Regions from separate parts of the Aminobacter sp. GW821-FHT11F06 genome, predicted to be linked through region 2. Evidence: predicted binding sites of a transcription regulator. Region 2 holds the regulator's gene; each other region holds the start of a gene.
The links. The regulator PhoB, encoded in region 2, activates phosphate uptake and scavenging genes when phosphate is short. The targets are predictions, from matches to a motif close to TGTCATNNANCTGTCAT.

Region 1 (3,483 bases), on a different contig from region 2:
CACACGGGTGGGGTCGTTTGAATTTTCAGACGAGCGCAGCGATTGCCGCGTCGACGTCGGCCGGGTTGTTGACCGCAGCCGTCGCGATGTCCTTGTTGATGCGACGGGCGAGGCCCGACAGCACCTTGCCGGCACCCACTTCGTAAAGCGTGGTGACGCCGTTGCTGCCGAACCACTCGACGGTCTCGCGCCAGCGCACGCGGCCGGTGACCTGCTCGACGAGGCGGGCGGCGATCTCTTCGGGGTTGGTGATCGGCTGAACCGAGACGTTGGCGATGACCGGAACGATCGGCGCGTGCTTCTTCACGCCGGCGAGCGCTTCGCGCATCTTGTCGGCGGCCGGCGCCATCAGCGCCGAATGGAAAGGCGCTGAGACCTGCAGCATCAGCGCGCGCTTGGCGCCCTTTTCGGTGCAAAGCTTGGCGGCGCGTTCGACGGCTGCCTTTTCGCCCGAGATCACCAGCTGGCCGCCGCCATTGTCGTTGGCGATCTGGCACACCGAACCTTGGGCTGCCTCGGCACAGGCAGCATCGACATCGGTCTGTTCCAGTCCGATGATCGCAGCCATCGCGCCCTGCCCGGCCGGCACCGCCGCCTGCATGGCGTCGCCGCGGATGCGCAGCAGGCGCGCCGCATCGGCGACCGACACGAAGCCCGCGGCGGCAAGTGCCGAATACTCGCCGAGCGAGTGGCCGGCGACGTAAGAAACCTTGTCCTTGAGCGACAGGCCACGCGATTCAAGCGCCCTGAAGGCAGCCATCGACACCGCCATCAGCGCTGGCTGGGCGTTGGCCGTCAGCGTCAGCGTCTCTTCAGGACCTTCCCAGATCAGCTTCGAAAGCTTTTCGCCCAGTGCGTCATCGACTTCTTCGAAGACGCGGCGCGCTTCGGGGAAAGCATCGGCGAGTTCCTTGCCCATGCCGACGGCCTGGCTGCCCTGTCCAGGGAAAGTGAATGCAACGGCCATGTTGGTCTCCTGGCTAGCAGCGCATCGGCCCAATCTGGAATCACCACGCGCGGACGTGTCACTTCAAGCGCCTTGCATGTCCGGGGACGCGCATAACGCCATATCATGGTGCCTCTGGCGCAATGAATACCGCCAAGTCAAGTCTTGTGCGCCTTTGGGCCAGTTTGAGGCAAATAATCACAGATGATTAATACGAAACACGTTTTGTTTGCCCCATCCTTCTCAATTTTGCCATATGCGCTAGGTTTTCGATGACCGTTTTGTGACAGTTGCGTGACGCGGCTGCGGAGCGCCCGGGGAAGTTGAGTTGGCAAAACTATTGGCGGACGGCAAGGCCGTCGTCAGGGATGGCGAAGACGAGGCCGCGGAAGTGCTTGGCCGGCGTGCCTATGCCCTGTGCGTGCTGCGCTCGGTGATGGTCACGCTCGCCGTTTCGGCGGTGCTGGTGTTTGCCATCGAGTTCGTCGCGCGCGGCTCCTTCGTCGACACGCTCAACTTCTTCCAGCAGCCGTTCAAGCCGAGCTGGACGACGGTCGCCCTGTTTGCCCTTTTGATCATCGGTCTCGATGCGGTGCTCGGCCGGCCCTACAACGGGCTTTTGATCGTTGCGCCCGTCGCACTTCTGCTCGCCTTCGTCGGCCACCAGAAGTCGCTTTACCTCGGCGACCCGCTCTACCCGACCGATTTCCTCTATGCCCGCCAGATCGTCGAACTGATGCCGCTGCTGGTGCGCGAACGGCCGCTGGCCGGCATCGGCATTGTCGTCGGCCTGATCGCCGGCGTTTCGCTGCTCGTCCTGGCCTGGCGCTACTGGCGCCGCCGCATGCCGGCGCTGACGCTCTGGGCGCGCATTTCGCGCCTCGCCATCGCCATCCCGACGCTGGCCTTCTTTGTCTCGATCATGGACTACGCGACCTTCTCGTGGACGCGCGACCGTCTCCAGATCATCCCGATGATGTGGGACCAGAAGGAAAATTACGCCTCCAACGGCTTTGCCATCGCCTTTGCGCTCAACGTGCCGATGGCCAAGGTCAAGGCGCCGGAGGGCTATTCCGAAAAGGCGATCGACGCCATTGCCCGGCCCGAACAGGCTGTCGCTGCCCTGCCCGAGGAAAAACCCGACGTCATCATCGTGATGAGCGAGTCCTTCTGGGATCCGACGCTGCTGCCTGGCGTCAAGATAACACCGGATCCGATCCAGAATGTGCGTGCATCGCAGTCGGGCCATGTCTTTTCGCCCGAATTCGGCGGCATGACCGCCAATGTCGAGTTCGAGGCGCTGACCGGCTTCTCCAACGCCTTCCTGCCGGCGGGCTCCATCCCTTATCAGCAATATGTCCGCGCGCCGGTGCCTTCGCTTGCCACCTTCTTCAAGAGCGAAGGCTACGAGACCCGCGCCATCCATCCGTTCGGCAGCTGGTTCTGGAACCGCGCGCCCGTCTACAAGGCCTTCGGCTTCGACGAATTCATGTCGGAAGAAAACCTGCCGCCGCTCGAAAAGCGCGGGCCCCTGGCATCCGACGCAGCCCTGATGGACGAGATCATCCGCGAGGCCGATGCCACCGAGCATCCGTTCTTCTTCTTTGCAGTCTCCCTGCAGAGCCACGGCCCCTACGAGCCGAACCGCTACAGCGACACGACCCACACTGTCGAGGCCGCAACGACACCGTGGGCGCGCGATTCGATCCTGACCTATGCCGAGGGCGCTGCGGACGCGGATCGTGGCCTCAAGCGCCTGATGGACTGGGCGAGCAAGCGCGAGCGCCCGACCGTGATCGCCTTTTTCGGCGACCACCTGCCGCCGCTCGGGCCTGTCTATGTCGAGACCGGATTCATGAAAGAGCCGGTGGCCAAACGCAAGGCTGCGATCGGCGAGATGCTGGTGCAGCACGAAACACCGCTGGTGGTGTGGTCGAACCGCACAGGTGCCGCGCGCGACATCGGCTCGATCAGCCCGGCCTTCCTGCCGCTGCATGTGCTCGAGACCGCCGGCATCAGCCACCCCTACTACACCGGCTTCCTCGGCGACCTGCATGACCGCTACAAGGTCGTCGACCGCAACGTGCTGCTGCCGCGCGAAGGCGAGTCGGTGTTCGACTGGTCGCGCCAGAAAGAGCTTGATCCTGCGATCCGCGATTTCCGCTGGCTGCAATACGACATGATGTTCGGCAAGCGCCGCGGCGCCAAGGGCTTCTTCCCCGAGACTGTCGACAAGGTCGTTGCCGACCGCACCCGTTCACCGCTCTTCCTGCAGCACGAAGCACTCGGCTGAGCCGCGAAAAACCCGGGCAAATGGCCGATTTCGGCGGGATTGTTGGCCCCGCCCCTTGCCTTGGCTGCACTTAGCATGTAGACGCCCGCCATCTGCCGGTCCCAGCTGGGGGCTGAACGGAGGGCCGGAGGCTTTCTCGAAAGTCGCCGTGCGAAGCGAAAACGCTTCCGCCTCCCGTGTCTCCGCTCTCGACCGTCTCGTCGTGCTCCTTTCTTCCCCCAAGCAGGCCGCAAGGCCCTCGAAG
Region 2 (3,483 bases):
CGCCACCGCCAAGGTCGAGGAGCTGATCGACGAGTTGCGCGAGAACTACACGATCGTGATCGTGACCCACTCGATGCAGCAGGCGGCACGTGTGTCGCAGCGCACGGCGATGTTCCACCTCGGCTATCTCGTCGAGGAAGGCGCTACCGACAAGATGTTCACCAATCCCGACGACAAGCGGACGCAGGACTACATCACCGGCCGCTTCGGCTGAGTGGACGTTTTCGCCGCCGTATACGAGACGAGGAATAAATCATGGGCGAACATACAGTCCGGTCCTTCGACGAAGAACTCCAGCATGTCGACCAGCTCATCCGTGACATGGGCGATCTCGGCGGCTCGATGGTTGCCGGTGCCATCCGCGCACTGTTGTCGTCCGACCAGGCGCTGGCGCAAAGCGTTGTCGCCGACGACACGATCATGGACGCCAAGCAGCGCGAACTCGACAACAGCGCGATTACGCTGATCGCCAAGCGCCAGCCGATGGCCCAGGATCTGCGCGCCGTGGTCGGCGCCATCCGCATGGCGGGCGATCTCGAACGCATCGGCGATCTTGCCAAGAACATCGCCAAGCGTGTCGGCGCCGTCGGCCAGTCGCCGACGCCACGCAATCTTTCGCATTCGATCGATGCCATGGCACAGCTGGTGCTCGACCAGGTGCGGGGCGTCGTCGATCTTTATGTCGCGCGCCAGGCCGAGGGCCTGAAGAACCTGCGCGCCGACGACCAGAAGATCGACATCCAGTACAACGCCGTGTTCCGCGAGCTTTTGACCTACATGATGGAAGATCCGCGCAACATCACTGCCTGCACGCATCTGCTGTTCTGCGCCAAGAACCTGGAGCGCATTGGAGACCATGTCACCAATATCGCCGAGAACGCCTATTTCGTGGTCACCGGCACGCAGCTGCCGCTCCACCGGCCGAAGGTTGAAGAAACCACGTCGCCGGTTTCGGCCACCTGAACTCCAACATGAAGGACAGCCGATGATCGCCCCCAAGATCATGGTCGTCGAGGACGAAGAGCCGCTGGGCGTGCTGCTTCGCTACAACCTCGAGTCCGAAGGCTATCAGGTCGAAGTCGTCACGCGTGGCGACGAGGCCGAAATACGGCTCCAGGAAAACGTGCCGGACCTTCTGGTGCTCGACTGGATGGTGCCGGCCCTCTCCGGCATCGAACTATGCCGCAGGCTGAGGATGCGGCCCGACACCGAACGCCTGCCGATCATCATGCTGACGGCGCGTGGCGAAGAGAGCGACCGCGTGCGTGGGCTTTCGACCGGTGCCGACGACTATCTGGTCAAGCCGTTCTCGACGCCGGAGTTCATGGCGCGGGTCAAGGCTTTGCTGCGCCGGGCCAAGCCCGAAGTGCTGTCGTCGATCCTCAAGGTCGGCGACATCATGCTCGACCGCGAGTCGCACCGCGTCTACCGCAAGAAGAGCGAGATCAAGCTCGGGCCGACCGAATTTAGGCTGCTTGAGTTCATGATGCGGCATCCCGGCCGGGTGTTTTCGCGCAGCCAGTTGCTCGACAATGTCTGGGGCGAGACGATCTACATCGACGAACGCACAGTGGACGTGCATGTCGGGCGCCTGCGCAAGGCGGTCAACACCGGCCGCATGCCCGACGTGATCCGCACCATCCGCGGCGCCGGCTACGCCATCCGCGAGGATTAGGCGACATCCGCCCCGGCACTGCGCGGGGTCGTGCCGGCGGCGAAGATCTCCTGATCGACGTAAAGCAGCGCGCGCATCATGCAGCCCAGGCGGATGAGCGGGATTTCGTTCGGCTCGGTGTCGAAGGAAATCGCCTTCGAATGCAGCCCGCCCGCCGTCTTGGCGATGGCGGCGCGAACGTGTGGCTCCATCAGGTCGAAGGCGGCAGCGCCGACACCGACGAAGGCGAGCGGTGCCGGGTCGATCAGCGCGAACATCGAGCCCAGGCCGAAGCCGATGGCTTCGCCGGCCTTGCGGAACGCTTCGCGCTCGGGACCGTCATGGTCGCGGGCGGCGTCGGCGAGGGCGGTGATGTCCTCGTCGGAGAGATCGGCGAGCGGCTCGGCATTTTCATCGCCCAAACGGGCATTGCGCCAGATCGCATAGTTGCCGGCATAGGCCTCGACACAGCCGCGCCGGCCGCAGCGGCAGAGCGCGCCGTCGGGGCGGTGGATCATGTGGCCGAACTCGCCGCCGGATGAATGCGTGCCGGTGAACAATTCACCCTTCAGCACCAGTCCCATGCCAATGCCATGGGAAAGCAGGATGGCGATGAAGTCGTCGCGGTAGCGGACCGGGTCGCGCCAGCGCAAGGCCTCGGCGATCATGTTGCAGTCGTTTTCGACCGTCACCGGCACGCCGAACTCCTGTTCGAGCCGGTCGGCGAAGGGAATGTCGTCATGCGGGGTGATCGGCGACCATAGCAGCTTGCGCGAGCCGGAATCGGTGATGCCCTGGACGGCGAGCGCGATGCGCAGCACCGGGCCGTAGGTTGTTTCGATGCGATCCATCAGGCCCCGGATCATGGTGACGCATTCGTCGATCAATGCGTGCGCCGGCATCCGCTGGGTGACGAGACGGCGGCTGTCTTCGACGATGGTGTTGCCGGCATAATCGATGATGGCAGCCGACAGGCTGTTGAGGGACAGCACGACGGCGACGATCGACGCAGCCTTGGGGTCGACGGCGAGGGCGACCTGCGGCCGGCCGCGCTTCATTGCGGTCTGTTCATTGCCCTTGGCTTCGGCAAGGATGCCCTCGGCGATGAGATCGGAGGAAATCGTCGATATGGTGGAGTGGCTGAGGCCCGTTGTGGCGGCAATTTCGGTGCGCGAAGGCTGGCTGGCGCGACGAACTGCCGATATGACCATGGCGCGGTTGCGCCGCCTCAGATCGTCGTGACGTATGCCGACCGACATGTGCTTGTCTTCCTCCCGGCGAAGCGCTGCCTTCTTAAGCGGCAGTCCCTTACGCGCCTAGCCATTTTGGCAGAGCCGACACCAAAAGTCTTTATTTATTTCGAGCTCCGAAAAAATTAGGAAGGCCTTGCGAAACCATGTTGACAGCGGCTGGCCGTTGAGTCACTATTTTTTCGAGGCTCGAAAAAAAGAGCTTCTCCATGGGCTATCGCGAAGTAGGCGCGCCCGTTGGGCGCAGGGAGGAAATAATGAAAAAGTTTACCACCGCCATCCTGGCGGGTGTTGCCATGACGCTGTCGCTTTCGGCAGTGGCTTCGGCAAAGGATAAGGTCATCGGCGTGTCGTGGTCGAACTTCCAGGAAGAACGCTGGAAGACCGACGAAGCCGCCATGAAGGCCGCTATCGAGGCTGCTGGCGACAAGTACATCTCGGCTGACGCGCAGTCGTCGCCTGCCAAGCAGCTGACCGACGTCGAAAGCCTGATCTCGCAGGGCGCCAACGCCTTGATCATCCTGGCGCAGGACGCATCGGCCATCGGCCCGGCCGTCGACAAGGCTGTCGCCGAGGGCA
Region 3 (3,483 bases), on a different contig from region 2:
ACAGCAGCAAAGCCGAGGCGGCGAGGAAGATGAAGACGTTGGCACGGTCCTTGGCACGGTCAGCCATGGCCGCGATCAGCGGCGTGGTGATGACGCGCAGAAACATCGGCGCCGACAAAACGATGGCGATCTGCTCGGGATCGAAGCCTTTTGCCTCAAGCCACAGCGGAAAGTACGGCAGGTGCACGCCCATCGGCACGAAAAGTGCCGCGAAAAGCAGTGAGATACGCAGTTCGAAGCGCTGCGGCTTGATCTGCTGTTCTGGCGTGAGTGGCGGAAGCTTCATGGCGAGTATGCGTGTCCGGGCGCGACCCGAACAAAACAAGCCTCACCGATTTGCCTGATCCATTACCATGGGTGCCAGCCGCACGAAAGCCGCCGGACCTGCCGAAGCAAGCAAAGGTTGGGCCACACACCTGATGCAGTGTCGACCAAGTTTCATCGCGGGACTTTCGTCCACGCCGAGACGTTGTGCCCGCCGCAACACGAACGGCGTTGGGCGCGACGAACCGATGTCGGCATGGCCGGGTCCCGCCCGCCTTTGGCGCGAGATGCAAGTCGAATCACACATGGCTGCTTTTCCGCTCAGGCGGCCTTGTCGACGCGCTGGTCGACGACCATTGGCGCGAAGGGTTCGTTGACCAGCTTGCCGGCCAGGACATGCGGCCAGCGCAGGATGACGAAGGTGCCGTCGAAATCTTCCGCCACCGCTGTGCAGTTTTCGACCCAGTCGCCGGTGTTGATGTAGGCGATGCCGCCGAAATTCTCGATCGCCGGATGATGGATATGACCGCAGATGACGCCGTCAACCTCCGAGCGCCTGGCTTCGTCGGTCAGCACGTCCTGGAAGGCGCCGATGAAGTTGACGGCCTTCTTGACCTTGACCTTGGCCCAGGACGAAAACGACCAATAAGGCATGCCGAAGGTGCGGCGAAAGCGCGCCACCAGACGGTTGAGGGCCATGGCCGCGTCATAGGCAAAGTCGCCGAGATAGGCGAGCCAGCGCGCGTTCTGCACCACGGCGTCGAACTGGTCGCCATGGATGACCAGGAAGCGCTTGCCGTCGGCGGCCTCGTGGATGGCGCGGTCGGCAACGACGATGCCGCCGAAATGCACGCCCTGGAACATGCGGGCGAACTCGTCGTGGTTGCCGGCGATGTAGGTGATGGCAGTGCCCTTGCGGGCCTGGCGCAGCAATTTCTGCACGACATCATTGTGCGCCTGCGGCCAGTGCCAGGTGCGGCGCAGACGCCAGCCATCAACGATGTCGCCAACGAGGTAGATGCTTTCGGCTTCGTGGTGGCGCAGGAAGTCGATCAGATACTCGGCCTTCGCCGCCTTCGAGCCGAGATGGACGTCGGAGATGAAAAGCGTTCGGAATCTGCGTGTGCTGGTGCCGGACATGGCATTCCACCCGTTGCTGTCGCGGTGGCTATGCCCAGATTCATGCAACAGGCGTATGACGGTTGCGGCAGTCGCCCCTTGGACATAGGGTGGGCCATCACCGACAGGAGACGGACATCATGGATCTCGGAATCCGGGGCAAGAAGGCAATCGTGTGCGCGTCGAGCCGTGGGCTCGGCAAGGGTTGCGCGATCGCACTCGCCGAAGCGGGCTGCGAGCTTTTCCTCAATGGCCGCGACGCCGGCGCGCTCAGCCGAACGGCGACGGAAATCCGCCAGCGATTCGGCGTGAAGGTGACGGAAATCCTAGGCGACGTCTCCAACCCCGAGGTGCAGAAGGCACTGCTCGCCGCCTGCCCGTCTCCCGACATCCTGGTCAACAACAATGGCGGGCCGCCCTATCGCGATTTCCGCGAACTCGACCGCGCCAAGATCCTGGAAGGCGTGACCAACAATATGGTCACCCCCATCGAGCTGGTCAAAGCGGTGATCGACGGCATGGCCGAGCGCGGCTTCGGGCGCATCGTCAACATCACCTCGCTGTCGGTCTATACGCCCATCCCCGGCCTCGACCTGTCGTCGGGCGCGCGCGCGGGCCTCACGGCATTTCTCGCGGGCGTGGCGCGCACAGTCGCCGACCGCAACGTGACTATCAACAATATGCTGCCGGGCAAGCTCGACACCGACCGTTTGCGCGGACCGCATGAGCCGGGCAGCATCGAGGACCCGGCGCAAGGGGCAGCAAGACGGGCAAGGCTGAGTGCGGAAATTCCCGCTGGCCGACTCGGCACGCCGGAAGAATTCGGCCAGATCTGCGCCTTCCTGTGCTCGGTTCATGCCGGATACATGACCGGTCAGAACATCCCGGTCGATGGCGGGCTCTATGTCAGCTCGTTCTGAGCACCACGAAAGCTGAAACGACATCTCAGCAAATTACGTCAAGCGGTTGGAATGATTGCCATTCCAACAATTGAAAGTGATTCAACTGCCGTCTGGTCGTTGACACCTCGAAAAATGCCATGGTCGTGCTAATAACGGCCTTTGAAGCGGAATCTGTAAGGAGCTAGATATGACCGGGGACAACAAGAAGAAGGAAGCGCTCTCCGATCTCGATCAGGCCGCGCTCTTTTTCCACAAGTACCCGGTTCCCGGTAAGCTCGAAATCCAGGCGACCAAGCCACTTGGCAATCAGCGCGACCTGGCGCTTGCCTATTCGCCGGGCGTGGCCGCGCCCTGCCTCGCCATCAAGGACGATCCCGAAACCGCCGCCGACTACACCGGCCGCGCCAATCTCGTCGCGGTGATCTCCAATGGCACCGCCGTGCTCGGTCTTGGCAATATCGGCCCGCTGGCGTCCAAGCCGGTGATGGAGGGCAAGGCTGTCTTGTTCAAGAAGTTCGCCGGCATCGACGTCTTCGACATCGAGATCGACGCGCCCGAGATCCACCAGATGGTCAGCACGATCTCGGCACTGGAGCCTACCTTCGGCGGCATCAACCTCGAAGACATCAAGGCGCCCGAATGCTTTGAAGTCGAGGAGCAGCTCAAGGCCAAGATGCGCATCCCGGTCTTCCATGACGACCAGCATGGCACCGCGATCATCGTCGCAGCCGCTGTGCTCAACGGCCTGGAGCTTGCCGGCAAGAACATCGAGGACATCAAGATCGTGACGTCAGGTGCAGGCGCTGCCGCGCTCGCCTGCCTCAACCTTCTGGTATCGCTCGGCGCCAAGGTCGAGAATATCTGGGTCACCGACCGCTTCGGCGTCGCCCACAAGGGGCGTGTCGAGGAAATGGACCGCTGGAAGGATCCTTACGTCAAGGACACCAATGCGCGTGTGCTGGCCGATGTCATCGGCGGAGCCGACGTCTTCCTTGGCCTGTCCGCCGCCGGTGTGCTGAAGCCCGAACTGCTCAGCCAGATGGCCGAGAAGCCGTTGATTTTGGCGCTGGCCAATCCAAAACCCGAGATCATGCCGGAAGAGGCACGCGCCGCCCGTCCCGACGCGATGATCTGCACTGGCCGTTCGGATTTCCCGAACCAGGTCAACAATGTGCTGTGCTTCCCCTACATCTTCCGT

Region 1: a site for PhoB is predicted at 1,230-1,246, ahead of AC1RTB_RS04370 (LTA synthase family protein). Genes of this name have one in related genera too.
Region 3: a site for PhoB is predicted at 1,449-1,465, ahead of AC1RTB_RS01020 (UDP-2,3-diacylglucosamine diphosphatase). Genes of this name have one in related genera too.

The regions. Positions count from the first base shown of each region.
Region 1 is NZ_JBXARL010000001.1:891,387-894,869, forward strand. It holds gene fabD (ACP S-malonyltransferase) at 26-967, opposite strand; gene AC1RTB_RS04370 (LTA synthase family protein) at 1,383-3,239, shown strand.
Region 2 is NZ_JBXARL010000006.1:107,618-111,100, reverse strand. It holds gene pstB (phosphate ABC transporter ATP-binding protein PstB) at 1-214, shown strand, start outside; gene phoU (phosphate signaling complex protein PhoU) at 256-963, shown strand; gene phoB (phosphate regulon transcriptional regulator PhoB) at 986-1,675, shown strand; gene AC1RTB_RS15925 (ROK family protein) at 1,672-2,913, opposite strand; gene xylF (D-xylose ABC transporter substrate-binding protein) at 3,162-3,483, shown strand, end outside.
Region 3 is NZ_JBXARL010000001.1:208,255-211,737, forward strand. It holds gene AC1RTB_RS01015 (MFS transporter) at 1-286, opposite strand, end outside; gene AC1RTB_RS01020 (UDP-2,3-diacylglucosamine diphosphatase) at 586-1,404, opposite strand; gene AC1RTB_RS01025 (SDR family oxidoreductase) at 1,524-2,303, shown strand; gene AC1RTB_RS01030 (NADP-dependent malic enzyme) at 2,473-3,483, shown strand, end outside.